DNA from 4 places in the Actinomadura sp. NEAU-AAG7 genome. Region 4 is predicted to be linked to each of the others. Evidence: riboswitches for the same ligand, from Rfam matches in the RefSeq annotation. Region 4 holds a riboswitch; each other region holds the start of a gene.

Region 1 (7,035 bases), on a different contig from region 4:
GCGCGGCGTCGGCGCGGTCGGACTCGGCGGCGCGCCGGTACCAGTCGGCGGCCGACTCCAGGTCGCCGCAGCGCTCGTACATCTCCCCCAGGCCGAACGCGACGTCCGCCCAGGATCCGTCCGTGGGACGCCCAAGGTCCTCGGGGCTCCAGGGTCGGACAGACATGCGATCACTCCGGTGGTTCGGCTGCTGGGGGGACGGCGCGCGGGAACGCCACACGGGCCGTGCAGGTGACCATGGTGACGCCCGCGCGCCACATCCGCCACCGGTTTCGCCATGTTGACTGAAATTTCTACGTCCCGGTCCCGGAAACGGGGGAAAAAGTCAGGCGGCGACGAGGTCCTGGTAGTCGGGATGCCGGTCGATCCACGACTTGATGAACGGGCAGCGGGGCACGACCGACAGCCCCTTGGCCCGGACGCCGTCCAGCGCGCCCCGGGCCAGGGCGCCGCCGACGCCCTTGCCCTCGAAGGCGGGGAGCACCTCGGTGTGGGTGAGGACGAGGCGGCCGGGCTCGGTCTCGTACTCGGCGAACCCGGCCAGCTCCCCGTCCACCCGGATCTCGTAGCGGCCCTGCTCGGCGTTGTCGCTGATCTCGTTGCTCATGCCACCGGTAATGCCCGCGGGACGGCGATCATTCCCCGCCGCCCCGCCGGGACCGGCGGAGACGGAGGTCAGCCCGCCTCGTAGCCCGCGCGCAGGAGGCAGTAGGTGACGGCCTCCTCCAGCGCCTGCCAGGACGCGGCGATGACGTTGTCCTCGACGCCGACCGTGCCCCACTCGCGCTCGCCGTCCCCGGACTCGACGAGGACGCGGGTGCGCGCGTCGGTGCCGTGCGCCCCCTCCAGGATGCGGACCTTGTAGTCGACCAGCTCCAGCCGCGCCAGCTCGGGGTAGAGGCGGCCGAGCGCGACGCGCAGCGCGTTGTCGAGGGCGTTGACGGGGCCGTTGCCCTCGCCGGTGGCGATGATCCGCTCCCCCTTGGCGCGGAGCTTGACGGTGGCCTCGCTGACCATGGAGCCGTCGGGGCGGCGCTCGACGATCGACCGCCACGACTCGACCTCGAAGTGCCGCTGCCGGACACCGGTCAGCTCCTCGCGCAGCAGCAGCTCGAAGGAGGCGTCGGCGGCCTCGAAGGTGTAGCCGGTGGACTCCAGCTCCTTGACCTTGTCGACGACGGCCTTGGCCTTCTCGCCGGACAGGTCGTAGCCGAGCTCCTTGCCCTTCAGCTCGACCGAGGCGCGCCCGGCCATGCTGGAGACGAGCATCCGCATGTCGTTGCCGACGGCGGCCGGGTCGATGTGCTGGTAGAGGTCGGGGTCGACCTTGACGGCGGAGGCGTGCAGCCCGGCCTTGTGCGCGAACGCGGACACGCCCACGTAGGGCTGCTGCGAGCCGGGCGCGACGTTGGTGACCTCGGAGACCGCGTGCGCGATCCGGGTCATCTCGGCGAGCTGGGCGTCGCTGACCAGCGACATCCCCCGCTTGAGCTGGAGGTTGCCGACGACCGTGAACAGGTTGGCGTTGCCGCTGCGCTCGCCGTACCCGTTGGCGCAGCCCTGGACGTGGGTCGCCCCGGCGCGGACGGCGGCCAGCGTGTTCGCGACCGCGCAGCCGGAGTCGTCGTGGCAGTGGATCCCGGCCCGCACGCCGAGCGAGACGACGTCGTGGACGATCTCGGCCAGCTCGTCGGGGAGCATGCCGCCGTTGGTGTCGCAGAGCGCGACGACGTCCGCGCCGGCCTCGGCGGCGGTGCGGACGGCCTCCAGCGCGTAGTCGCGGTTGGCCCGGTAGCCGTCGAAGAAGTGCTCGGCGTCCAGGAAGACGCGTTGGCCCTCCGCACGCAGGTGGGAGACCGTGTCGCGGATCATCGCGAGGTTCTCCTCCAGGGTGGTGCGGAGGGCCAGCTCGACGTGCCTGTCGTGACTCTTGGCGACCAGGGTCACGACGGACGCGCCGGATTCGCGCAGGGCGGCGACCTGGGGGTCGTCGGCCGCCTGCACACCGGCCCGGCGGGTCGCGCCGAACGCGGTGAGCTGCGCGTGCCTCAGGTCGAGCTCGGTTCGAGCCCGCCTGAAGAACTCTGTGTCCTTCGGATTGGCACCCGGCCAGCCGCCCTCGATGAAGCCGATGCCCAGGTCGTCGAGGTGCCGTGCGATGGCGAGCTTGTCGGCCACGGAGAGGTTGAGCCCCTCCTGCTGCGAGCCGTCGCGCAGGGTGGTGTCGTAGACGTGGAATGCGTCGCCTTGCATGGTGTGGACCCCCAGGGACCAGCGCCAGGGCACAAAAAAGACCCCTCACGGACGTGAGAGGTCTGCGCGCCGGCGGTGTCCCGTTTAGATGCCGGCGCGCCAGCCGATAATCACGAAGCTGTGGCGCATGATGCGCCCAGTCTGCCACACCGTCCACAACGGACGCACATCCGTCTCACTTGCCGAGACGAATGTGCGTCCACCAGCGGATCAGGCGATCTTATGGACCCAGCCGTAGGGGTCGGGACGGGTGCCGTACTGGATGCCGATCAGCTCCTCGCGCAGCCGCATGGACACCTCCCCGGGCTCGCCGTCGCCGATCCGCCACTCCCGGTCGGAGCCCTTGACGTGGCCGACGGGGCTGATGATCGCGGCGGTGCCGCAGCCGAACACCTCGGTGATCTCGCCGGACGCGCAGCCCGCCTCCCACTCGTCCACGTTGATCTTGCCCTCCTCGGCCGGGATCCCGAGCCCGGGGGCCAGTCGCAGCATGGAGTCGCGGGTGATCCCGGCGAGGAGGGTGCCGGTGAGCGCGGGCGTGAGCAGCCGGGCGTTCGAGCCGGAGCCGTAGACGAACATGAGGTTCATCGAGCCGACCTCCTCGACCCAGCGGTGCTCCACCGCGTCGAGCCAGACGACCTGGTCGCAGCCGTGCTCGACGGCCTGGGCCTGGCCCGCGAACGACGCCGCGTAGTTGCCGCCGGTCTTGGCCTCGCCGGTGCCGCCCGGCGCGGCGCGCGTGTAGTCCTGCGACAGCCACACCGAGACCGGCTTGACGCCGCGCGGGTAGTACAGGCCGGACGGGGACGCGATGATCGTGAATAGGTAGTCGCTCGCCGGGCTGTTCACGCCGAGCGTGGGCGTGGTGGCGAACATGTTGGGCCGGATGTAGAGGCTGTGCCCCTCGGTGTCGGGCACCCACGCCTTGTCGGTGCCGACCAGCAGCTCGACCGCCCGGACGAACAGCTCCTCGGGGATCTGCGGCATCGCCATCCGCCGCGCCGACCGGTTCATCCGCGCGGCGTTCATGTAGGGGCGGAAGGTGACGATCGAGCCGTCCGGCTGCTTGTAGGCCTTGAGGCCCTCGAACAGCTCCTGGGCGTAGTGGAAGACGTGGCTGGCCGGGTCCATCGGGATCGGGCCGTAGGGCTGGAGGCGCGCGTCGTACCAGCCCCGGTCCGCGGAGTACCGGATGGTGATCATGTGGTCGGTGAAGTGCCGGCCGAAGCCCGGATCGGCCAGGACGCGCGCCCGCTCGTCCGCGGTGGCCGGGCGCTCGGTCAGCGTGATCTCGAAGTCCAGGGTGTCGCTCATCGCGGTTGTCCTCTCCCGGATCGCCGGTACGGCCCCGTTGCCGCCCCGACGTCTCTAGTCCTTATTGTCGTACTTCGTCTAGACCTACTCCTTCGCACGCGGCACGCCGAAATCCGGACGCGCCGCGAGGCGCGCCCGGAGTGTCCCTGGTCAGCCGGGGAGGCGCGCCCTAGCCGGCTACTCGCCCGGCGATGGCGTCGCCGATCTCGGTCGTCGAGCGCGCCCCGAGCGCGGCGCGCCCGGCGAGGTCGGCGGAGACGGCCCGCTCGACGCGGCGGGCGGCCTCGGCCGCGCCGACGTGGTCGAGCAGCATCGCGACGGACAGGATCGTCGCGGTCGGGTCGGCCTTGCCCTGCCCCGCGATGTCGGGCGCGCTGCCGTGCACCGGCTCGAACATCGACGGCGCGGTACCGGCCGGGTTGACGTTGCCGGACGCGGCGAGCCCGATGCCCCCGGCGATCGCGGCGCCGAGGTCGGTGATGATGTCGCCGAACAGGTTGTCGGTGACGATCACGTCGTAGCGCGCGGGCTGGCTGACGAAGAACATGGTGGCCGCGTCGACATGACAGTAGTCGGTGCTGACCTGCGGGTACTCCTCCGCCACGCGCGCCAGGACGCGCTGGTAGAGATCACCGGCGAACGTGAGGACGTTGTCCTTGTGGACGAGCGTGAGCTTGCGGCGCGGCCGGGACGCGGCGACCTCGAAGGCGTAGCGGATGACCCGCTCGACCCCGTGGGCGGTGTTGACGCTCTCCTGCGTCGCGACCTCGTGGGCGGTGCCCTTGCGCAGGACGCCGCCGACCCCGGTGTAGGGCCCCTCGGTGCCCTCGCGGACGACGACCATGTCGATGTCGTCCGGCGTGGCGCCCGCCAGCGGCGTCGCGACGCCCGGGAACAGCTTCACCGGGCGGAGGTTGACGTAGTGGTCGAGTTCGAACCGCGCCCGCAGCAGCAGGCCGCGCTCCAGCGTCCCGCTCGGCACGCTCGGGTCGCCGACGGCGCCGAGCAGGATGACCTCCTGGTCGCGCAGCTCCGCCAGCACCGAGTCGGGCAGCGTCTCGCCCGTCCGGTGCCAGCGCGCGGCGCCGAGGTCGTAGGAGGTCCGCTCGAACTTCAGGTCGCTGGAGGGGGCGACGGCGTCGAGGACCTTCAGCCCCTCGGCGACCACCTCGGGGCCGATCCCGTCACCGGGGATGACGGCCAGACGAATGCTGCGGGAAGCCATGGCGCGCACTCTACTGCAAACGTCTCATTGCTTGGGCTTCCATCTCAGATCTCGGGACGAACACGGTGCGACCAGGGCATGTCAGGCGCGGTGCGCGTCCGATGCCGATCGTTCGCGCCGACGCTTTCGGGGCCACACCGGTACAGCGTCCAGGCGACTTGACGCGTGGCGCCCCAAAAGGGGACGCTCTGTCCGACAAGTAAAGATTCGAGGCGACGGTGCGCAGGAACCTGGTGCGATTCCAGGACGGTCCCGCCACTGTGACCAGGGAGTCTCCCCCGCTTCACGACCACGGCCGCCCGCGCGGCTGGAAGGTCGGAGGGAGACGGCGATCTGGGAGTCAGGACACTGACCCGTCGTCCTCCCGCTACCGGGGCGAGTGAACCCCGTGAGGAGACCCGACATGGCCCAGCAAGCCGTCCCGTCCGCGAGCCCGGCCACGCCCGCGGCGCGGCCCGCGCCCCTTCCGCTGCGCGTCCCCGTCCGCGAGATCCTGCCCTGGGCGGTGCTCGCCGCCGTGCTGGGCGTCGTCCTGATCTACTTCGTCGGCGCGGAGCAGGGCGCCACCTCCCTGTTCGGCGGGACGTGGGTGCACGAGTTCACCCACGACGGCCGGCACCTGCTCGGCTTCCCCTGCCACTGAGCCGCGCGCATGATGAGATCTCTGCTGGTCCGCGGCATGCTCGTCGGAATCGCCGCGGCCGGTGCCGCGCTGCTCATCGCCTGGCTGTACGGCGAGCCGCAGGTCGGCCACGCCATCGCGTTCGAGGAGGCCAAGGCGCACGCCGCGCACGAGGGCCACGAACCGGAGGTCGTCAGCCGGGGCGTCCAGAAGACCGCCGGGCTGATCACGGCGATGGCCGTCTACGGGGTGGCGCTGGGCGGGCTGTTCTCGATCGCCTTCGCGTTCGCCTACGGACGGCTCGGCCGGCTCGGCGCGCGCGCCACGGCCGCGCTGGTCGCCCTCGCCGGGTTCGTGGCGGTCGAGCTCGTCCCGTTCCTGAAGTACCCGGCGACGCCCCCGGCGGTCGGCAACCCGGGCACCATCGGGAGCCGGACGGCGCTGTACTTCTGCATGGTCGCGCTCGGCATCCTCGCCACCACGGCGGCGGTGATCGTGTGCCGGCGGCTGGTGCCCCGGGTCGGCGTCTGGAACGCCGTCACCGCGTCCACCGCCGGGTTCGCCGTGGTGGTCGCGGTCGTCTACCGGGTCACGCCCCGGCCGGACGCGATCCCCGAGCACTTCCCGGCCACGGTCCTGTGGGACTTCCGGGTCGCCTCGCTCGGCGTCCAGCTCGTCCTGTGGGCGACGATCGGGCTGCTGTTCGGCTACCTGACCGAGCGGGCGTTCGCCCGCCATCCGTCCCGCGTCGCGGTCCCCGCGAACGCCTGAACCCCTGCCCGCCCCGTCGCGTCAGCGGCGGGGCAGCAGGGCGCAGTCCCCGCACATCTCCCCGCCGGGCGGCACCCGGTAGTAGAGGCAGCAGCTGCGCCGGACGAAGCCGCCCCCGACGAACCCGCCCGTGCCCGCCAGCGGCTCGCGGCCGAGCAGTTCCCGGACGAGCGCGGCGCGCCCCGGGTCGGGCGGGCCGACGTTGAGGCTCCCGGCGAGCGCGGACGCCGCGTTCCCCCACAGCAGGCCGTCGGCGAGGCCGGTGAACGTCAGCATCGTCTCGCGCAGGGGCCTGAGCTGCCCGTCCACGACCACTTCGACGAGGAGGCCGGCGGCCTGGGCGGTCCCGCCCGCCCGCCATCCCGCCGGGCGGGCGAGCCAGAGCGCGACGGGCGCACCGGGCGCCCACCGCCAGTGCAGCCCGGACAGGTCGGGGACGAGGCCGCGCGCCGCCGCCGCGGCCATCGGCGACCACAGCCGGGACGCGAGCCCCTGGAACAGGATCGACGCGGCCACGCGCCGCTCGGTGGTGCCGAGCCGCTCGGCGTACAGGTCGGTCAGCCCGATCAGCCGGTCGCGGTCCCGCTCGGGGAACGGCCGCCAGGTCGGGTCGGCGTCCTCGGCGGGGTCGGTGCCGATCTCGAAGTAGGGGCCGAGTCGCGCGACCGCGCGCAGCGCGTCCGCGACCTCGGCGGGATCGGCCTCGGCCGCGTCGTCGAGGGGCATCCGCCCACACTAACGCGACCAGGGACCGCCCCCGGATGGGGCGGTCCCTGGTCGGCGAGACGCCTATCGGGCCGGGTGGCCGCCGTTGTCGCGGCGGTCCAGGGCGGTCTGCAGGGCGCGGGCC
Region 2 (7,035 bases), on a different contig from region 4:
CCATCCTGCTCGCGAGCCGCGGCGACCCGGCCCAGTGCAGATGCAGGTAGGACGCGACACACTCGCCCTTCACGAAACCCTCCGGACCGGACGTGGACCACTGCCACGCCGCCCGCCACTCCCCCGCGGCGCCGTCCCGCGCCGCCCCGTGGCCCGGTTCCGTGACCGTGCGGTGGAACTCGTGGCCGCGCAGCCGCTCCCCCGTCCGGGCGACGACCGAGTCGGCCACCGCCACCGCGGCACGATAGCCCAGTGTCAGGCGCGGGGCCATGGTCGCCCTGACCCCGTCCAGGACGCCGCACATCGGCGCGCCGTCCAGTTCCTGGGCGAGGTAGAGGAGTCCCGCGCATTCCGCGTAGAGGGGACGCGACGATTTCGCGAACGCGGCCAGGTCCCTGCGCAGCGGCTCGTTCGCGGACAGCTCCGCCGCGTACACCTCGGGGAACCCGCCGCCGATGACGACACCGCGCGTCCCCTCGGGGAGCGCCTCGTCCCGCAGCGGATCGAACCGGACGACGTCGGCGCCCGCCGCGTCCAGCAGCTCCTCGTTCTCCGCGTAGCCGAAGGTGAACGCGGGCCCACCGGCGACGGCGATCCGCGGCCTCTCGCTCGGCGGCGGGTCCACCTCCGCGGCCGGGTCCCAGGGCTCGGCGTTCAGCGCGGGGACGTCGCGGGCCAGCGCCAGCACCGCGTCCAGGTCGCAGGACGAGGCGACCATCTCGCCCATCCGGCGGACGCTCTCCACCGCGTCCGGCCTCCGCTCGGCGGCCGGGACGAGCCCCAGGTGCCGGGACGGCGTCGCCGCGTCCCCGTGCCGCCGCAGCGCGCCCAGCACCGGCAGCCCGAGCTCCTCGACGGCGTCGCGGCACATCCGCTCGTGCCCGTCCGAGCCGAGCCGGTTGAGGATCACGCCGCCGACCCGGGCCGTCCCGAACGAGCGGAACCCGTGCACGAGCGCCGCGACCGAGCGCCCGGCCGCCGCCGAGGCGTCCACGACCAGCACGACCGGGGCGTCCAGCAGCGTCGCGACGTGCGCGGTGGACGCGTAGTCCCCGCCGCCCGGCGAGCCCGACGTCGCCGGCCCGGCGGCGCCGTCGTACAGGCCCATCACGCCCTCGACGACCGCGAGGCCAGCGCCCGCCGCGCCGTGCAGGAACAGCGGGACGACCAGCTCCTCGGACGTCAGCCACGGATCGAGGTTGCGCCCGGGGCGGCCCGTGGCGAGCGCGTGGTACCCGGGGTCGATGTAGTCCGGGCCCACCTTGTGCGGGGACACCGCGAGGCCGCGCGCGGTGAACGCGGCCATCAGCCCGGTCGCCACGGTCGTCTTGCCGCTCCCCGACGAGGGCGCGGCGACGACGATGCGCGGGACCGCGCTCACCACCCGATCACCACTCGATGCCCTTCTGGCCCTTCTGGCCCCGGTCCATCGGGTGCCGGACCTTGCCCATCTCGGTGACGAGGTCGGCGAACTCCACCAGCCTCGGGTCGGCGTCCCGGCCGGTGATCACGACGTGCTGGTTGCCGGGCCGGTCGCGGAGCGCGGCGACGACGTCCTCGACATCGACCCAGCCCCACTTCATCGGGTAGGTGAACTCGTCCAGGACGTAGAGGCGGTAGGTCTCGGCGGCGAGGTCGCGCTTGATCTGCTCCCAGCCCTCGCGCGCGTCGGCCTCGTGGTCGGCCTCGGCGCCGGGCCGCTGGATCCACGACCAGCCCTCGCCCATCTTCGTCCAGAACACCGGCCCGCCCTCGCCGGTCTCGGCGTGCAGGCGGCCCAGCGCGAGCAGCGCGTTCTCCTCGCCGATGCGCCACTTCGCCGACTTGACGAACTGGAACACCCCGATCGGCCAGCCCTGGTTCCACGCCCGCAGCGCGAGCCCGAACGCGGCGGTCGACTTGCCCTTGCCCGGCCCCGTGTGGACCATCACCAGCGGACGGTTGCGGCGCTCCCGCGTCGTCATCCCGTCCTTCGGCACGTACTCCGGCTTGCCCTGCGGCATCTCAGTCCCCGCCCTTCATCCGGTGGCCCATGACAATCACGCGACACTCACGCGACGCTCCGCGCGTCCCGGACGACCCCGGCGAGCGCGTCCGCGCCCAGCCGGTCGAGGTGCACGACCTCCGCGCCGAGCCGCGCGCCGAGCGCGCCCGCGAGCCCGAGCCGCACCGGCCCCGACTCGCAGTCGACGACGACCGACGCCCCGCCGCCGAGCGCGCCCGCGAGCAGGCCCGCGGTCCTGGCCGGGTCCGGTCCGTGCGTGGCGCGCCCGTCGGTGACCACGACCAGCAGCGGACGGCGGGCCGGGTCGCGCAGCCGCTCCACCCGCAGCACCTCGGCGGCGCGCAGCAGGCCGGCCGACAGCGGCGTCCGGCCGCCGGTCGGCAGCCGCTCCAGCCGCCGCGCCCCGGCCTCGACCGAGGACGTCGGCGGCAGCGCCAGCTCCGCGTCCGCGCCCCGGAACGTGATGAGCCCGACCTTGTCGCGCCGCTGGTAGGCGTCCAGGAGCAGGCTGAGCACCGCGCCCTTGACCGCGCGCATCCGCTTGCGCGCCGCCATCGACCCGCTCGCGTCCACGACGAACAGCACGAGGTTGCCCTCGCGGCCGTCCCGGACCGCCTCCCTCAGGTCGTCCGGGGTCACGACCAGCCCCCGGCCGGCGCGCCCGCGCGCGACCTGGTGCGGTGCGGCGGCCCGGAGCGTCGCGGTGAGGTGCAGCCCGCGCGCTCCCGGACGGGCACCGGACACGCGTCCGTACGGGCTGCGCGCCTTGGAGCGGCGTCCCGGAGCGCCCGCGCCCACGCCGGGCACGGTGAACAGGCGGGGTCTGTATGCGGCGTCGGCCGGGGCGGGCTCGGTGTCCGACGACCGTCCCTGGCCGCTCCCCACGGACGGCTCCGACGGCTCCGACGGCTCCCCGCCTTCCTGGGGGAGGTCGTCCCCGGGCGCGCCCCCGCCCGGCCCGTCAGGCCCACCCGATCCGTCGGGACCGTCGGGGCCGTCGTCAGGCGGCTCGGGGTCGGGGTCGGGGTCGCCGTGCTCGTCCAGGACCTCGTCGAGCTTCTGCCGGTCGAGGCCGGGCGCGTCGAACGGGTCGCGGCGGCGGCGGTGCGGCAAGGCGAGGCGCGCGGCGGTGCGCACGTCGTCGGCGTCGACCGCGGCCCGGCCGTGCCAGGCGGCCAGCGCGATCGCCGCCCGCGCCGTGACCAGGTCGGCGCGCAGCCCGTCCACCTCGAACGAGGCGCACACCGCCGTGATCTGGCGGAGCGCCGTGTCGGTCAGCTCGACGCCGGGCAGCCGGTCGCGGGCGGCGGCGATCCGCCCGGCCAGCGCGGCCTCCTCCCCGGCCCAGCCCGCGGCGAAGCCCTCCGGGTCGTCCTCGAAGCGCAGCCGCCGCCGGACGACCTCCGCGCGCTCGGCGGGATCGCGGGTCGCGGCCACCTCGACCGTCAGCCCGAACCGATCGAGGAGCTGCGGGCGCAGCTCGCCCTCCTCCGGGTTCATGGTCCCGACCAGCAGGAACCGCGCCGCGTGCCGCACCGACACGCCCTCGCGCTCCACATGGGACTCGCCCATCGCCGCCGCGTCCAGCAGCAGGTCGACCAGGTGGTCGTGCAGCAGGTTGACCTCGTCCACGTACAGGACGCCCCGGTGCGCCGCCGCGAGCAGGCCCGGCTCGAACGCCTTCACGCCCTCGGTCAGCGCGCGCTCGATGTCCAGCGACCCGGTGAGCCGGTCCTCCGAGGCGCCCACCGGCAGCTCGACCAGCCGCGCCGCCCGCTCCCGCCCGGCGCCGCCGTGCGGGGCGTCGGGGCAGCCCGGATCGGACGCCCGCGGGTCGCAGGAGAACCGGCAGCCGTCGGCGACCGCGACCGGCGGCAGCAGCGCGGCCAGCGCGCGGACGATCGTCGACTTGGCGGTGCCCTTCTCACCGCGCACCAGCACGCCGCCGACGCCCGGGGACACGGCGTTGATCAGCAGCGCGAGCTTGAGGTCGGCCATTCCGACCACGGCGGAGAAGGGGTAGCGCGCGGCGCGGCCGCGCTCGCGGGGCGGCGTCGCTTCGGCAGGGGGCATGCCTGGTCGTCCTTTCCTCGGGTGTCCACGCCCGTGGCGGTTCCTGTCCGACGGCCGGAGTCTCCTGGCTCCCGGATCACGGCTCCCCCTCGGCCTTCCAGCCGTCCCGGAGGGCGGCCGTGGCGCGAGCGAGGGGGAACTCCCCTGGTCACAGTTGCGGGACAGCCCCGGATTCGCACCGGGTTCCTCCGCTTCCGTCGCAAGGCACAGGATCGCACACCCGAGCGGATCGCGCCCGCCGGGCGCCCCCCGCGCGGGTCAGGTGCCGAGGAGGGACGGGCCGCCGGGGCCGCGCGCGGGCACCGCGAACCAGACGGCCTTGCCCCGGACGGGCGGCCCGAGCCGCGACAGCGCCCGCTGCATGCCCCAGCGGCCCTCCGACAGCTCCCGGACGATGCTGAGCCCCCGCCCGCAGTCGCCGGACGTCCAGGAGTAGCCGGGCAGCCGCGTGTCGGAGAGCGGGTCGGTGAGGGGATCGGCGAACGCGTCGGCGGGGGCGGCGGAGAACGCCTCGGCGTAGGCGTCGAAGACCGCGCAGCGGGCCTCCCCCAGGCCGTCGTGGTCGAGCCATAGCTCGTGCGGGCCGTGGTCGCCGGCGTGCTGGTAGGCGTTGGTGGCCAGCTCGCTGACCATGAGCCGGGCGTCGGCGACCACGTCGCGGGTCGCGCCCACCGCGGCGAGCGCGCCGGCGAGGACGCGGCGCGCGTGCCCGGCGCAGCCGGGGCCGCGGGGCAGCGCCCACGCCCGGCCGGGTCTCGCGCCGGCGGGCGTCCGGGACGGCGGCGCCGCGGGGATGGTGCCGCCGGTGATGTCGGGCGAGGTCTTCACGGGTCCTCCCGTGGTCTACGCGCTCGGGAACGCGCGACCTTCGTCGGTTACTTTAAGTCCCCGGTTGGTCACAGCGTCCAGACTCCCGTGAGAATCTCACGTTCGCAACCGCCTTGAGGAGATTGCTCTGCCCGGGGCTCCGGGTTCGCCATTCGCGTTGTGGGGCGGCGCCAGAGTGGGGAGACTCCACTCTCATGACCTACCGACCAACGGTTCGTGGCCGCCGGCTGGCCCGGGAACTGCGAAAGCTGCGCGAGGAGCAGCGGCTGACCCTGCAGGAGGTCGCGGACCGGCTCGACTGGTCGCGGGCCACCGTGTCCCGGCTGGAGACGAGCCAGACCCGGCCGCGTCCCGGCGACATCGCCGACATCCTCGACCTGTACGGGGTCCCGAGCCCGGCCAGGGACGCGCTCATCACGCTCGCCCGGCAGGCGGGCCAGCGCGGCTGGTGGACCGCGTACCAGGACGTCTTCACCGGCAGCTACGTCGCGCTGGAGGACGAGGCGTCGCACATCCGCACCTGGGATCCGCAGCTCATCCACGGGCTGCTCCAGATCGAGCAGTACTCCCGCGCCGTCATCACCGCCGGGCGGCTGCTGCCCGCGCAGGAGGAGATCGAGCGGCGGATCTCCGCGCGCACGATCCGGCAGGCGCTGCTGGACCGCGAGAACGCGCCGAAGCTGCACGTGATCTTCGATGAGTCGGTGCTGCACCGGCAGATCGGCGGGCCCGAGGTCATGCGCGCCCAGTTGGAGGCGCTCAACCTGGCCGCGGAAACTCGCCCATCCGTGTGCGTTCAGGTACTTCCTTATACAGCGCAGGAGCATGCGGGCCTTGACGGACGTTTCACCATATTGTCGTATCCGAACGCCGCGGACCCCGATATCGCCTACGTCGAGGGCACCATGGGCGACGTTTACCTTGAGAGCGCCGAGGAAATAGCAAAACATAGGGACCGCTTCGATCGGATCGAGGCGGAGGCCCTGTCCCCCGAGGATTCCGCGCACCTCATCGCCGAGGCAGCAAGGAGCAGCCCGTGACCAACCTGCAGCGCGAACTCACCGGAGCGTGCTGGCGCAAGTCGTCCCACAGCGGCAGCGGAGACCAGTGCGTCGAGGTGGCCACCCTGGCCAGTGACCTGCGCGCGGTCCGCGACTCCAAGGACCCCGCCGGGCCCGCGCTGGTGCTGACGCAGGCCGCCTGGCGGACCCTGCTCACCTCGCTCCGGGAGGCATAGCAGCAGCGAGCACGACCCGAGGGGCCGCGGCGTACGCCGCGGCCCCTCGGCCTGCCCGCCCCTTTTCGGCCCGCTCGAAATGGCACGTGAGGGATCGCACAGTGCGGAGAGGAATGGGAGGGACGGGCCGGGGGCTGACCCTTTGGGGAGCGGGAAACCCGGCTTCCCGGATAGCGATCAGAGAGTGGAGATGGGCACACGATGTCCGCTGAGCAAGCCGCGTCCGTACGGGAGACCACGCCCGTAGGGGAAGCCGGATCCGCAGGGGAAGGGGTTTCCGCGTCCGGAGCGGACGGCCCGGAGGGCGCGCCGGAGCAGCAGGACGCGGCCCGGCTGCTCGTCAGGACCCTGGAGGCGGAGGGGGTCGAGTACGTCTTCGGCATCCCGGGTGAGGAGAACATCCACTTCGTCCACGCGCTGAACGAGTCCTCCATCCGGTACGTGCTCGTCCGGCACGAGCAGGGCGCGGCGTTCATGGCCGAGATCTACGGGCGGCTGACCGGCCGGGCGGGGGTCGCCTCGGCCACGCTCGGGCCCGGCGCGATCAACCTGCAACTCGGCGTCGCGGACGCGACCACCAACAGCACCCCGGTCGTCGCGATCTCCGCGCAGGTGGGGCTGGACCGGATCTACAAGGAGTCGCACCAGATCGTCGACCTCGTGTCCCTGTTCCGCCCGATCACCAAGTGGTCGGAGCTGGCGCCGACGGCCGAGGCGCTGCCCGAGATGGTGCGCAAGGCGTTCAAGACGGCGCAGACCGAGCGTCCCGGCGCGGTGTACCTGGCGATCCCCGAGGACGTGGAGTCCGCGAAGGTCGCCGCCGACCTCAAGCCGCTGAAGGTCAACGTCGTCCGCCCGCAGGAGCCGTCGGCGTCCCAGATCGCGCGGGCGG
Region 3 (7,035 bases), on a different contig from region 4:
GCAGCTCCGCCCACAGGGCGTGCCCGAGCGCGGCCGGGACGATGCCGCCGCGTCCGGCGCGTCCGGCCACCGCGTCACCGGCGGCGCGCAGCCAGGCCGGGTAGCCGGGGTATCCGGGATCGCCGGGCGCCGCGCCGACCTCGCCGAGCGCCTCCCGGGACGCGTGCAGCAGCGGCCACAGCAGCTCCTCGCGGAAGAGGTAGGACGACAGCTCGCCGCGTCCGGAGTCGGTGACCTCGCCCCGGTCGTGCCACAGGCCCGTCCCGGCGACGCAGCCGGGGACGCCGAGCGCGGCCATCAGGTCGCCGACCGCGATGTCGACCAGCCGCGCCGAGGTCGCCCACATCGTCGGCGGGCCCGGGGTGCGGCGGGCGGGCAGCCCGAGGACCGTTCCGAACGCCGACGTCCAGCGCCGCAGCGACACCGTCGGCGGCGGGTCGGCGAGCAGGCGCCGCATCGGCAGCCCGCCCGACAGCAGGCTCCGCCGAGCGGGCTCCGGGGTGCCGGGGTCGAGCGCGAGGTGGTGGCTCGCGCGCGCCCGGAAGTCGGGATGCCCGCAGGTGTGGAAGTGCACCATCCCCGGGAGCGGATGGCTCGCGGACGAGGCCGGCCCGAGATGGGTGAAGTCGGTGTCCTCGTAGGTGACCGAGTGGGTCTCGTGCGGCCTGGCCTCCAGGGGCGCCGCGTGGGCGAGCCGGTCGATCACGTGCAGGACGTCCACGGGCTGCGGTCTGACCGGCGCGGACGCGCCGTCCATGACGTCGACGAACGGGCGCGGGCCGCCGCCGGGCCGGGCGGGGGTCGTCGGCGCCCAGGGCGTCGCGTCCTGTTCGAGCCAGACGATGTCGCGGCCCGCGAACGCGGCGAAGACCGCGTTCGCGGTGCCGGGCAGCCCCGGGGCGAACGTGCGCTCGGCGCACGCCCGCAGGGCGCCGTGGACGGCCATGCGGCGGCGGAACACCTGTTTCGCCCCGAAGCGGCCGTCCGCGTTCCACTCCCCGAACCGCGTCACCCGGAACCCGGACTCGCGCCGCGCCCGAGCGCAGACGGCGTCCAGTTCGCGCGCCGCGTCCGGGGTGGGCGCGTCGTCGGCGACGACGATCCGCAGGCCGCCGTGGCCGTGGCGCAGCATGACCTCGCAGTGCGCGGCGAGGGCGGCGCGGACGTCGGCGGCCCGTCCCGCCGTGGGCAGGACGATCAGCGGCGGCTCCACGCCGAGCCGGGACCGCTCCCGTGGCGGGCGCCCCGCCAGCAGCGCGTACTCGGCGGGCGAGACACCGCGCGCCGCGCCCGTCCAGCGGAGGCCGACCGGGTGCTCGTCGCGGGCGGTCAGCGTGCCGTCCGGCGCGCGGACGACGCTCAGCCGCGCGGCGAGCCGGACGTTCAGCACGCCCAGCAGGTCGGCGAGCGCCGCCGCGTCCCCGCCGGTCAGCGGGAGCGCGAGGCGCAACCCGAGGAGGAACTCGAACAGCTCCCGGGGGTCGCCGCCGAACGCCGCCGCGAGGCCGCCGCGCGGGCGGACGCCGAGGAGCCCGAGCGCGACGGCCCGGCCCTGCGCGCGGACGTCCCGCCACCGGCCGATCACTCCGGCACCCCGCCGAGCACCGCGACGGGATCGCGGCCGCCGAGGAGGTCGCCCGCGTAGCACTGGAGCTGGACGAGCGGCTCGATCACGGCGACGTCGCCGAGCGCCGGTTCGCCGGGCAGGCCGCCCAGGTCGCGCACGTCGGACGCGGCGGCGCAGCACAGCAGCAGCCGGACGACGCCTCCCGCGTCGGGCCTGGCCGGAGGCGGGGTCAGCAGCGCGCGGTGCACCCGTGTCTCCGCCCCGGGGTCAGCCGACCGCAGGACGCGGACGGCGGCCTCCGCCGCCTCCGCCAGCTCCCACTCGCCGTAGCGGCGGACGAGGTCGAGCCAGGCCGGGGCGCGCTCCGCCGCCGCGCGGTCGGCGAGCCCCGCCACCCGCGCCACCGCCGGGTCAGGCACCGGACGGCCCCTCCGGCCACTCGACGACCAGGTCGTCGCCGTCGAACCGCGCCGGGACGACGTCGAGGTCCGCGCAGGCCGGCCCGTAGACCGCGCGGCCGTCCCCGGCCCGGAAGGTCGAGCGGTGCCAGGAGCAGATCAGCATCCCCTCGACCAGGTAGGCGTCTTCGAGGGGGCCGCCGCGGTGCGGGCACAGCGCGCCGTGGACCACCGGCCGCCCCCCGGCCAGCCGGGCGACGTAGGGCCCGCGCGCGGTGTCCAACCGCACGACGCCCTCCTCGGCCAGCCGTCCGCGCAGCCCCTCCACCCTCATGCGGTCTCCTTGGACGGCGGGGTGCCGGGCGCCTCGTCCAGCCAGCCCGCGTGCGAGCGCCACAGCAGCGACCCGTCCGTGCGGGCGGCGTCGAAGAAGGCGAGGACCACGCGGCGGACCTCGTCCATGCCGAGGCTGCTCGGCGCGGGGACCTCGGCGGGCGAGTACAGCTGGAGCAGCGGCGTCGCGGTGGCCGGTGACTCGCAGAACCAGGTCCCGTCACGTTCCAACATGTTGAGTTCGCGCGCGAGGAGATCGCCCCGGACACGCGGGCCGGGACGCCGCGACCGCAGATCGACGAAGTTCTCGTACCGGAAGCGGAGGCTGTGCCGGCCGTCGGCGCGGAGCCGCAGCACGTGGCCCGCCTCCGTGCGCGCGTGGACGGCGTACTCGTGCAGCGGCTCGGCGGTGTCCTCGAAGACCGCCAGGTCGCCCCGCTCCTCGATCTCGACCGGGGAGCGCATCGAACGTTCCACGTCCTCCCACTCGGCGGCCCAGCCGTCGCGCCAGGCACCGGGGTCGAGCAGGCACTCCTCGGCGACCTCCAGCATCCCGGCGAACAGCGCCGTCGTGGCCTGCCCGACCGACCGGAACTCCGTCGCGGCGCTGATCTCGCGCTCGGCCGCCAGCAGCGCCAGGCACGCGCGCACGGGCTCCTCGCCGGTGTGGACGTCGAAGTCGCCGCACAGCGCCGTCCGTGCGAGCAGGTCGCGGTGCCGGGCCGTGAAGTCGGGGCTGACCAGGCACAGAACGCTCAGGAGCCCGTCCACGTCGTAGTGGTCGCAGGTGACCGCGCTCGCGTCCGCGAGCAGTTCCGCCCGCTCGGCCTCCGGCAGCCCGAGCAGGCGCAGGACGGACTGGGTGCTGACGTCGTCCTTCAGGTGGGCGGGGGTCCGGTTGCCCGGCCAGTGGCTGAGTTCCAGGACGGTGCGCGGGGTGCGGAGCCCGTCGACGAACACGTGCGGCCGGTCGTCGAGACCGGGGCCGAAGGGGACGTAGGGCAGCGCTCTCATCGGTCCCCCTCCGGCGGGCGATGGCGGGGGCCGGGAGCGGCGCCCACGCCACGTGCGCGAACGGCTCCTTCGAGCATATCAAGATCAACTTCGGTCGAGCAGCGCGTCGACGTCGGCGGCGCGCGGAAGCGAGCCCTGCGCGCCGCGCCGCGTCACGGCGAGGGCGCCCGCCGCGCACGCCCGCCGCGCGGCCGCGCGCAGCGGCAGGCCCGCCGCGACCCCCACGGTCAGCGCGGCGCAGAAGGCGTCGCCGGCGCCGACCGCGTCGACCGCCGGCACCGGGAACGCCGCGACCTGGAACGCGCCCTCGGCGTCGGCCCCGGCGGCACCGTCCGCGCCGAGGGTCACGACCACCCGGTCAGGGCCGAGCCGCCGCAGCCCGGCGGCGGTCCCGTCCCCGCCCAGCGCGGCCGCCTCGCCCTCGTTGACGATCAGCAGGTCCACCAGCCGGAGCAGCCGCGCCACCGGCGCGTCCACGACCGCCGGGGCGGGCGCCGCGTTCAGCGCCACGAGCATGCCGTGCCGCCGCGCCTCCTCGGCGGCGGCCTCGCAGGCCGCCACCGGGATCTCCAGTTGCAGGAGCAGCGCGGACCCGCCGCCCGCCACGGCCTGGCGCACGTCGGGGCCGAGCGCCGCGTTGGCGCCGGGCGCGACCGCGATCGCGTTGTCGCCGTCCGGCCTGACCATGATCATGGCGATGCCGGTCGCCGCCCCGGGGGCGACGCCGACGCCGGACGCGTCGACGCCCTCGGCGGCGAGGGCCGCGCGCAGCTCCGCGCCGTGCGCGTCGTCGCCCACCAGCCCGGCCATGCGGACGGCGGCGCCGAGCCGCCGCGCGGCCACCGCCTGGTTCGCGCCCTTCCCGCCGGGCCCGTGGGTCGCCTCGAAGCCCAGCACGGTCTCGCCGCACCCGGGCAGCCGCGGCACGGTGACCGTCAGGTCCATGTTGACGCTGCCCACCACCAGCAGCCGCACCGGCTCAGCCATCCCGTCGATCCTGTGCCCGCCCCCGCCCGAAGTCAACGCCCGCGGATACCCCTTGACGGTCGCCGCCGCCAAGAATGATCATGAAATACCAAGATCAACAACGAAGGGGCACCGCATGCGCAAGACGCGTCTCGCCGTCATGACCGGGATCACCACGGCGCTGATCATCGCCGGAACCGCGACCAACGCGATGGCCACCTGCATCGCCTACTGAGCCGCGGCGCGGCGCAGGAGGGGCGGCCCACGAGCATGAGGGCCGCCCCTCTTCTGGCTACACTCGGGAACGTGGATGGTTCGCTCGTCCCCGCACGGGTGCGAGCGTCGCAAGAGGGAACCCGGTGCGAATCCGGGACTGCCCCGCAGCGGTGAGCGGGAACGACCGCCGTCAACACGCACTGGGCCTCCGGGCCTGGGAAGCGACGGCCAGTAGGGCGCTTCCTCAGGGAAGCGGCGCCCGCGAGTCCGAAGACCTGCCTCCACCCGCGCGCCGCCCGGCGCGCGGTGGTCTGCGGCCTCGCGGGAGGGCCGGCGGCGCGCGCACCTGGCCGTCCCCCCTTCGCGTCTCCGCACTGTGGCTCAGCGAGGGAAGCTGCCATGAACACGACGATCCTCGGATACCCGCGCATCGGTGAGCGGCGCGAGCTGAAGTTCGCCACCGAGGAGCACTGGGCCGGGCGCCTCGACGCCGCCGCCCTGGAGCGCGCCGGCGCCGACCTGCGCGCCCGGACGTGGCGGACGCTGCGCGACGCCGGGCTCGACGCGGTCCCCTCCAACACGTTCTCCTTCTACGACCAGGTGCTCGACACGAGCGTGCTGGTCGACGCCGTCCCGGACCGCTACCGGCACCTGTCCGGCCTCGACCGGTACTTCGCGATGGCGCGCGGCGCGCGGGACCTCCCGGCGCTGGAGATGACCAAGTGGTTCGACACCAACTACCACTTCATCGTCCCCGAGGTGGGGCTCGGCACCCGGTTCCGGCTGGCCGACGGGCCCGCCGCCAAGCCGGTCGCGGAGTACCGGGAGGCCAAAGAACTCGGCATCGAGACACGGCCGGTGCTGGTCGGGCCGCTGAGCTACCTGCTGCTGGCCAAGGCCGCGCCGGACGCGCCGGAGGGGTTCCGCCCGCTCGACCTGCTGGACGACCTGGTCGAGGTCTACGCGGAGCTGCTGGAGCGGCTGTCGGGCGCGGGGGCGGCGTGGGTGCAGCTCGACGAGCCCGCCCTGGTCGCCGACCGGAGCGAGGAGGAGGTCGCCGCGCTGGCCCGCGTCTACGAGCGGCTCGGCGCGCTGCCCAGCCGGCCGCGCCTGCTGGTGGCGACCTACTTCGGGACGGTCGGCGCCGCGTCGCTGCGCGCCCTGGCCGGGTCCCGCGTCGAGGCCGTCGGCCTGGACTTCGTCGCGGGCCCGGAGAACCTGGACGTGCTCGCCTCGGTCGCCGGGCTGCCGCGCAAGACCGTCGTCGCGGGCGTCGTGGACGGCCGCAACGTGTGGCGCGCCGACCGGCGCCGGGCCAAGGCCGTCTGCGCGGCGCTGCTCGGGCTGTGCGACCGGGTCGTGGTGGGCACGTCGTGCTCGCTGCTGCACGTCCCGCTCGACCTGGACGCGGAGGAGGCGCTCGCGCCGGACGTCCGGGAGCGGCTCGCGTTCGCCCGGCAGAAGGTCGGCGAGGTCGTCGCGCTCGGCCGGGCGCTGCGCGAGCACGTCCCGGACGAGAGCGGCGGGCGGGCCCCGGCGGCGGCCGACCCCCGCGTCCGCGAGCGCCTGGACGGGTTCGCGAGCGGACTCGCGGAGGCGCGCCGGGGCGACCGCGCCGCGCGCTTCGCCGCCCAGCGGGACGCGCTCGGCCTGCCCGAGCTGGCGACGACCACGATCGGGTCGTTCCCGCAGACCGCGAGCATCCGCCGGGCCCGCGCCGACCGCCGCGCCGGGCGGCTGTCCGCGGCCGCCTACACCGCGGCGATGCGCGAGGAGATCGCGCACGTCATCGCGTTGCAGGAGGAGCTGGGCCTGGACGTGCTCGTGCACGGCGAGCCCGAGCGCAACGACATGGTGCAGTACTTCGCCGAGCAGCTCGACGGGTACGCCGCGACCGAGCACGGCTGGGTGCAGTCCTACGGGACGCGCTGCGTCCGGCCGCCGATCCTGCACGGCGACGTCGCCCGGCCGCGTCCGATGACGGTGGAGTGGGCCGCCTACGCGCAGTCGCTGACGGACCGGCCGGTGAAGGGCATGCTGACGGGCCCGGTCACGATGCTGGCCTGGTCGTTCGTCCGCGACGACCAGCCGCTCGCCGATACCGCCCGGCAGGTCGCGCTGGCGCTGCGCGACGAGGTCGCCGACCTGGAGGCCGCCGGGATCGGGATCATCCAGGTCGACGAGCCCGCGCTGCGCGAGCTGCTGCCGCCGCGCCGCGCCGACCACGACGCCTACCTGGACTGGGCGGTCGGCGCGTTCCGGCTCGCGACCTCGGGCGTCGCGGACGCCACCCAGATCCACACGCACATGTGCTACGCGGAGTTCGGCGAGATCATCGAGGCGATCGGCGCGCTGGACGCGGACGTGACCAGCGTCGAGGCGGCCCGCTCCCACATGGAGCTGGTCGCCGACCTGCGCGCCGCCGGATACGCGAACGGCATCGGGCCGGGCGTCTACGACATCCACTCGCCGCGCGTCCCGTCGGCCGAGGAGATGGAGGAGAACCTGCGGCGCGCGCTGCGGGTCGTGGAGCCCGGCCGC
Region 4 (7,035 bases):
CTCGCCCTCGGTGTCGCGCGGCTGGACGCGCGCGCCGATGACGCGGGAGTTGTCGTCGTTGGTCACGAGACCGAGGACGTCGTGCTTCTCCATGAACGTGACGTTCTCGTACGCCTGCACCCGCTCGCGGACGTGCGCCTCCATGAGCGGACGCCTGGCCGCCACGTTGGTCAACCCGGCACGGGTCTGCTGGAGCGGCACCCCGTTGAAGTACCAGCGGACGGTCCCCGCGAGGTCCGTCAGCGGGCAGCCGTCCCTGACGAGCTCCGCCGTGATCTCGGGGAACATCTCCTCCATGGCCCGCGACCCGCGCGCCAGCAGGCCGTTGATGTGGCGGCCCTGCGGCGCTCCCCGGCGCACCTCCCGCACCCCGACCAACTCGTCCCGGTCGACCAGGACGACCTCCTCGTACCCCTCCGCCAGCGCCCGCGCCGCGAACAGGGCGGCGATGCTTCCACCGAGCAGTACCGCGCGGTTTCCGATCTTGGCACCCACCCGATCATCTCCTTCAGTCTCTGTCCGCACTGGAATTCACCGTCGCAGCCCGCCCGCGACCGGGCACCTTCTGGATTGCTGGAGTGGCGTCCGGCCGTTCACGGGCGCGCGGCCCCTTCGGCGCGGGCGTCGCCATTGACGTCCTCGACCTCGCCGACCAGCCGGAGCAGCGACGCGGCGACCGACCCGGACGCCGCCGCGCGGCTGTCGCCCGCGCTCGTCATGAGGTTCACGAGCTGGCTCTCGAAGCACGTGTCGGGGTCGTAGGGGGGAATGAGGTAATGGCCGAGTTCGAGCGTCACCAGGCCGTGGAGCGCCGTCCACATGTGGTGGGCGACCAGCTCGGGATCGTCGGTGCTGAAGCGTCCGTCGGTGATGCAGCGGTGCGCGGTGTGGACGACCTTCGCGAGCGTGTATCGGCCGTATTGGCGGTCCTCTTCGGTGAGCGAGAAACCGGCGTGGGTCGAGGTGCCGAACATGATGCTGTACAGATGCGGATTGCGGTGGGCGTTGTAGCGGTAGGCGCGGCCGAGCAGCGCCATGTCCGCGACGGGATCGGAGGTGTCGAGGACATGGGAGAAGTGGACCTGGAGCCGGGCGAAGCCCTCGTGGACCATTTCGCGGACGAGCCCGCTCATGCCGCCGAAATGGGTGTAGACGGCCATCGTGGAGCATCCGGCCTCGGCCGCCAGCCGCCGGGTCGACAGGGCGCGAGGGCCCTCCTCCGACATCAGCCGGGCCCCGATGTCGATCAGCGTGGGCCTGATGAGCGGGTCGGATCGGCGGGGGCTCACGACGGTGCCTGGGGCCTGCGGGCTGCCCCTGGTCGGGACATTCGTACGCGCATGGGACGGTCCCTCCTCGGTGCGTCCAGACTCGTACCGGCCGGATGCGTGCATCGCGGACGGTGGCATTCCGGCGACCTTCCCGAGGCTAATCACCCGCTGATCGGCGGAAATCTCCGATCGTGCGGGCGGCCGCCGGCCGGGTGCGCACGGCACGAGATGGCGGCGGGCGGCGGCGGGTGTGAGCATGGGGCGCTACCGCAAACGGCCGGTCCTCGGGGGCCCTCGATCATGGGAGCGACCGCGCATGGAGCGACCCGAGCAGGACGCCGTCCCCGTCTTCATCCGGCTGGACGCCGCGACCCCCGGTGACGACCCCTGCGAGCGGCTGCGCGAGGCCCTGCGGGAGTCGGACGCGGCGCCCCGCGAGGTCGTGTGCGACCTCGGCGGCTCGGCGGGCCCGAATATGGCGACGCTGGAAATTCTGCTGCGCATGCAGCTCACGGCACGCCGCCTGGGCCATGAGATAAGGCTGTACCGCCCGAATGCCGAACTCGTGCAGTTGCTGGAGATGATCGGCCTGTCCGACACGCTCCCCTTGTACGGCCCCTGAGAACCGCCAGGATTTCTCGGCCGCTTCTCGTCGTCGCCGTGCCGTCACCGAAGGTCATGCGGGGCGCGCCGGCATCGAAACCGGCAAGGCCGGGATTGGCCGGTTCCGGCTAGGGCGCGATTCGCCGACCCAATAGGGATTGAGTGATCACTGCGGCACCGTAGGTGACCCGATTTCTTCGTTCGTGCTCAATTCGCGGCCCGGCGGCGAAGATCGTCGCGGCCACTTCATTCCCATGGGCAGCCCCCGTAATATCCGAGGCGGCGTCAGTGGCGCCGGTGATCGGGGATCGCATGTGTTGCATATGTGGAGGGGAGCCTGGCATGAATACCAAGCGAAATCTCGACGGGGCGGGCGCGCGGAGGCCCGCCCGCGGGCTGGGCCTCGTCATCGGCGCGGTCGTGGCCGTCGCCGCGCTGCTGTTCGGCACGACGGCCGCCACCGCGTCCCCCGCGTCCAGGCCGGCGGCGCTGCCCGGCCAGGGCGACCTGGCGGGGCTGCGCGGTTTCCGCCACGGGTTCGTCCCGGTCGACGGAGGGTCGCTGCACTACGTCAAGGGCGGCCAGGGGCCCGCCCTGGTGCTGCTGCACGGGTGGCCCGAGACCTGGTACGAGTGGCACGAGGTCATGCCCGAACTCGCCAAGACCCACACGGTGATCGCCTTCGACCTGCCGGGCCTCGGCAGGTCCTCCATCCCCACCGACCGCAAGTACGACCTGGTCACGGTCGCGGCGAAGCTCCACCAGGGCGTGACCAAGCTCGGCTACGACAACGTCGCGATCCTCGGCCACGACGTCGGCGCGCTGGTCGCCTACCCCTACGCCCGCAACTTCCCCGGCGGCGTCTCGCGCATGGCCGTCCTCGAAGCCCCGCTCAACGGCTTCGGGCTGGAGTCCGCGTACGGCCTGAGCTGGCACTTCCAGTTCAACATGACCGCGGCGCCGGTCCCCGAGCAGCTCGTGAACGACCGGGCGCACGTCTCGACCTACCTGGGCTGGCTGTTCGCCGCCGCCAAGTACCCGAAGGCGATCGCCCAGTCGACCTACATCGACGCCTACTCCGACGCCGCCCACCGCAGCGCCGGGTTCGACTACTACCGCGCCTACCCGACCAACGCCGCCGACAACAAGAGGCTGGCGGAGCAGAAGCTGACGATCCCGGTCCTCGCCATGGGCGCGGCGGACGTGTTCGGCCCCGCCGTCGGGCAGTCCTTCGGCGCCGTCGCCACCGACGTCCGCACGGTCGTCGCCCCCGACAGCGGCCACTGGATCCCCGAGGAGAACCCGGCCTTCCTCCAGCAGTGCTCGGCGCTGTTCTTCGGCGGCGCCGACACCAAGCCCACCACCCCCGAACTGGCGGGCTGCGCCCGCTGACGCCCCCCTCGCGCCGCGCCCCGGCGGCCGGTCCACCCCTTGACCGGCCGCCGGGGCGCCCGCACGCTGCGCCCCGCCTCCGACAGAGCGGCGACCAGGCGATTCGGGCTTATTGCGACTTTGTGGCAAGAGCGAGGTGTGCCACCATGTGCGGGTAGGCGACGGCGGAACGAGGAAGCCGGTGCGAATCCGGCGCGGTCCCGCCACTGTGATCGGCGAGCGGATCCCGAGCGAGGCCACCACCGCGCGAGCGGCAGGGAAGGCCGGGACGAGCGTTGACCCGAGAGCCAGGAGACTCACGCGGTCGCCTCCTCAACTGACCTGGGGCGGATCTCCCCAGAGAGGAGAGCGGGATGCCATGGGCACGACTCGCGGGGCTGCTGGCCGCCGCGGCCCTGCTGGCGGGCGGATGCGGTTCCACCGGTACGGACGCGGTGGGCGGGAGCGGGGCGGCGCCGCCCGGATTCCCGGTGACGGTGGCGAACTGCGGGGTCACGACCACCTACGAACGGCCGCCCCGGCGCGCGGTGTCGCTGAACCAGCACGCGACCGAGGTGATGCTGGCGCTCGGGCTGGAGCGCTCCATGGTGGGGACGGGCTTCCTCGACGACCGCGTCCTGCCGGAGTTCCAGGCCGCCTATGACCGGGTGAAGGTGCTGTCCAAGGAGTACCCGTCCTTCGAGGCGCTGCTGGCGGCCGAGCCCGACTTCGTCTACGGCGGCTGGTCCAGCACGTTCGACGAGAAGGAGGGCCGTGGCCGGCCGGCCCTGCGCGAGGCCGGGATCGACACCCACCTCAACATCGAGGAGTGCCCCCGGGGCCCGGTGACGATGGCGACGGTCGAGGAGGAGATCCGGACCATCGCCAAGATCTTCGGTGTGCCCGAGCGCGCGGAAAAGCGGATCAACGCGCTACGTGCCGTCCTGGACCGGGTCAAGAGCAAGACCACCGGCACCGCGCCGACCAGGGTCGCCGTCTACGACAGCGGCGACAAGACGGTCTTCACCGCCGGGGGCGCCGGGATCGGCAACGAGATCATCCGGCTGGCGGGCGGCGCCAACCTGTTCTCCGACGTGCGCAAACCCTACGGGGACGTCTCGTTCGAGCAGTTCGCCGAGCGGGCGCCGGACGTCGTCCTGATCTATGACTACGGCGACCAGAGCGCCGAGGCGAAGAAGCGGTTCCTGCTGTCGAACCCCGTGCTGAAGGACGTCCCCGCGATCAGGAACCGCCGGTTCGCGGTGCTGCCGCTGTCGTCCACGGTGACCGGCGTGCGGGCGGCCGGCGCGGTGGAGTCGCTCGCCCGGCAGCTGCACCCGGACCGCTTCGCGTGACCGGCGTCCGGCGTGCCGGATACGCGCTGGTGCTCGCCTGCCTCGGCGCGCTGGTGCTGGCGGCGGCGACGGCGGGGGTCGCGGTCGGATCCGTCCGCGTCCCGCCGGACCAGGTCTGGGGCATCCTGCTGCACCGGGCGCACCCGGCGCTGGCCGACCCGGCGTGGCCGCCGGTCCGCGAGACGATCGTGATCGACGTGCGGCTGCCCCGGGTCCTGCTGTGCGGCGTGGTGGGGGCGGGCCTGTCGGTGTGCGGGACGGCGCTCCAGGCCCTCGTCCGCAACCCGCTCGCCGACCCGATGCTGCTCGGCGTCTCGTCGGGCGCGACGGTCGGCGCGGTGACGGTCGTGGTGTTCCACCTGGCCTGGTTCGGGGCGTTCTCGCTCCCGCTCGCCGCCTTCTGCGGCGCGCTCGCGGCGCTGGTCGCGGTCTACCTGCTGGCCCGCTCGGGCGGGCGGATGACCACGGTGCGCCTCGTGCTCGCGGGGGTCGCCACGGCCGAGGTGCTGTCGGCGGTCGCGAGCTACCTGGTGATCAGCTCCGACGACCCGCGCGCGGCCGAGTCGGCGCTGCGGTGGATGCTGGGCGGCCTGGCCGGGACGCGGTGGACGGTCGTGTGGATCCCGGCCGTGATCGTGCTGGCCGGGACCGCGGTCCTGCTGGGGGTGTCCCGGCACCTGAACCTGCTGCTGGCCGGGGAGGAGGCCGCCGCGGCGCTGGGCCTGGACGTGCACCGGTTCCGCGCGTCCCTGTTCGTGCTGGTCGCGCTGATGATCGGCGCGGTCGTGGCGGTCAGCGGCTCGATCGGGTTCGTCGGGCTGATGATGCCGCACGTGGTGCGGCTGCTGGTCGGCGCCGACCACCGCCGCGCGCTCCCGGCCGTCGCGCTGCTCGGCGCGGCGTTCCTGATCCTCGCCGACCTGGCCGCGCGCACGCTCGTCGCGCCGGAGGAGATCCCCGTCGGCGTCCTCACCGCCCTGGTCGGCGGCCCCTTCTTCCTCTGGCTGATGCGCCGGAAGGCGGCCCGATGACGGTAGCGCTGCGGGCCGAGAAGGTGTCGGTCGCCATGGACGGCCGGACCCTGGTCGACGCGGTCTCCCTGGACATCGCCCCCGGCGAGGTCGTCGGCCTGGTCGGCCCCAACGGCGCCGGGAAGTCCACCCTTCTCCGCACGTTCTACCGGGCATCGCGCCCCACCTCGGGCCGAATACTCCTGGACGGCGAGGACGTCTGGCGAATGCCGGGGAAAAGGCTCGCGCGGCGGCTGGCCGCCGTTCTCCAGGAAACGCCCGGCGACTTCGAACTGACCGTCTACGACGTGGCGGCGATGGGCCGCACCCCGCACAAACGCGCCTTCCAGGGCGACGACGCGAACGACCGCGACATCATTCTGCGCTCGCTCGCCGAACTGGACGTCGCGCACCTGGCGGAGGCCCCCTTCGACCGCCTCTCCGGCGGCGAGAAGCAACGCGTGCTCATCGCCCGCGCCCTGGCCCAACGTCCCGCCGCGCTGGTCTTGGACGAACCCACCAACCACCTGGACCTGCGCCACCAGATCGACGCTCTGCGCCTGGTCCGCGGCCTGGGCGCCACCGCCCTGATCGCCCTGCACGACCTGAACCTGGCCGCCGCGTTCTGCGACCGCCTCTGCGTCCTCCACGAGGGAGCCCTGCTGGCGGACGGCCCGCCCGGCGAGGTCCTGACCCCGGAACTCCTGGCCCGGGTCTACCGGGTCAACGCGGAGGTCAGCGCACACCCGCGCACCGCCGCCCCGCAGATCACCGTCCTCCCGGACTGACCATGGGGTGAGCGGCCCTTTCCGCGTCGCTGTGGGTGGTCTCGCAGTTCTGCGGGGCGCGCATCTCGGTGTTCTTGATGAAGTCGTGCAGGGCCCGGCGGGAGCGGGTGAGGGTGTCGATGCGCTCGTCCAGCCCGTCGAGGCGGGCGTTGAGCACGTCCATGAGCTCGGAGCACGGTTCGATCTCAAGGCTCACGCCGCTGACGCAGGGGAGCATGTAGGCGATCTCCTCGGTGGACAGCCCGGCCCCGAGCAGCTTCCTGATCTGGTACACGGTCAGGACGTCGTCGTCGCTGTACTCGCGGTAGCCGTTGGAGCCGCGGCCGGGCTCCAGGAGGCCCTGGGCCTCGTAGTAGCGCAGTTGGTGCGTGTGGACTCCGGCCCGCCGGCCCAACTCCCCGATCCGCACGGCCGTTCCCCCTTGACCTTCATATCGATATGAACGTTGATGATTCTGCCATGACCTCCAACACGACCGAAAAAGAGCACGCGGCGCCCGACCAGGGCGCCGACCGCACCCCCGTGACCGTCATCGGGCTCGGGCTGATGGGACAGGCACTGGCCGGAGCCTTTCTGGACGCCGGGCATCCCACGACCATATGGAACCGCACGGCCGCGAAGGGTGAGGGCCTCGTGG

Evidence for each region. Region 4 has a riboswitch for cobalamin ahead of KLI87_RS19035 (ABC transporter substrate-binding protein). Riboswitches for the same ligand answer to the same signal wherever they lie in the genome.
Region 1: another riboswitch for cobalamin. It lies ahead of KLI87_RS36590 (CbtB domain-containing protein); the one in region 4 lies ahead of KLI87_RS19035 (ABC transporter substrate-binding protein).
Region 2: another riboswitch for cobalamin. It lies ahead of KLI87_RS11135 (putative cobaltochelatase); the one in region 4 lies ahead of KLI87_RS19035 (ABC transporter substrate-binding protein).
Region 3: another riboswitch for cobalamin. It lies ahead of metE (5-methyltetrahydropteroyltriglutamate--homocysteine S-methyltransferase); the one in region 4 lies ahead of KLI87_RS19035 (ABC transporter substrate-binding protein).

Annotation. Positions count from the first base shown of each region.
Region 1 is NZ_JAHFZY010000011.1:54,466-61,500, reverse strand. It holds gene KLI87_RS36615 (tol-pal system YbgF family protein) at 1-166, opposite strand, end outside; gene KLI87_RS36610 (GNAT family N-acetyltransferase) at 326-607, opposite strand; gene cimA (citramalate synthase) at 676-2,253, opposite strand; gene KLI87_RS36600 (branched-chain amino acid aminotransferase) at 2,464-3,567, opposite strand; gene KLI87_RS36595 (3-isopropylmalate dehydrogenase) at 3,737-4,792, opposite strand; cobalamin riboswitch at 4,992-5,165, shown strand; gene KLI87_RS36590 (CbtB domain-containing protein) at 5,196-5,435, shown strand; gene KLI87_RS36585 (CbtA family protein) at 5,445-6,185, shown strand; gene KLI87_RS36580 ((2Fe-2S)-binding protein) at 6,207-6,911, opposite strand.
Region 2 is NZ_JAHFZY010000002.1:384,587-391,621, forward strand. It holds gene KLI87_RS11125 (cobyrinate a,c-diamide synthase) at 1-1,381, opposite strand, end outside; gene cobO (cob(I)yrinic acid a,c-diamide adenosyltransferase) at 1,389-2,003, opposite strand; gene KLI87_RS11135 (putative cobaltochelatase) at 2,051-4,078, opposite strand; cobalamin riboswitch at 4,136-4,267, opposite strand; gene KLI87_RS11140 (ATP-binding protein) at 4,337-4,906, opposite strand; gene KLI87_RS11145 (helix-turn-helix transcriptional regulator) at 5,101-5,946, shown strand; gene KLI87_RS11150 (DUF397 domain-containing protein) at 5,943-6,143, shown strand; gene KLI87_RS11155 (acetolactate synthase large subunit) at 6,345-7,035, shown strand, end outside.
Region 3 is NZ_JAHFZY010000002.1:546,393-553,427, forward strand. It holds gene KLI87_RS11910 (hypothetical protein) at 1-1,585, opposite strand, end outside; gene KLI87_RS11915 (hypothetical protein) at 1,582-1,986, opposite strand; gene KLI87_RS11920 (Rieske (2Fe-2S) protein) at 1,979-2,299, opposite strand; gene KLI87_RS11925 (DUF6687 family protein) at 2,296-3,312, opposite strand; gene KLI87_RS11930 (ribokinase) at 3,397-4,299, opposite strand; cobalamin riboswitch at 4,573-4,792, shown strand; gene metE (5-methyltetrahydropteroyltriglutamate--homocysteine S-methyltransferase) at 4,894-7,035, shown strand, end outside.
Region 4 is NZ_JAHFZY010000004.1:14,788-21,822, forward strand. It holds gene KLI87_RS19015 (NAD(P)/FAD-dependent oxidoreductase) at 1-495, opposite strand, end outside; gene KLI87_RS19020 (TetR/AcrR family transcriptional regulator) at 594-1,289, opposite strand; gene KLI87_RS19025 (STAS domain-containing protein) at 1,588-1,893, shown strand; gene KLI87_RS19030 (alpha/beta fold hydrolase) at 2,217-3,266, shown strand; cobalamin riboswitch at 3,386-3,585, shown strand; gene KLI87_RS19035 (ABC transporter substrate-binding protein) at 3,620-4,600, shown strand; gene KLI87_RS19040 (iron ABC transporter permease) at 4,597-5,631, shown strand; gene KLI87_RS19045 (ABC transporter ATP-binding protein) at 5,628-6,398, shown strand; gene KLI87_RS19050 (MerR family transcriptional regulator) at 6,379-6,807, opposite strand; gene KLI87_RS19055 (NAD(P)-dependent oxidoreductase) at 6,858-7,035, shown strand, end outside.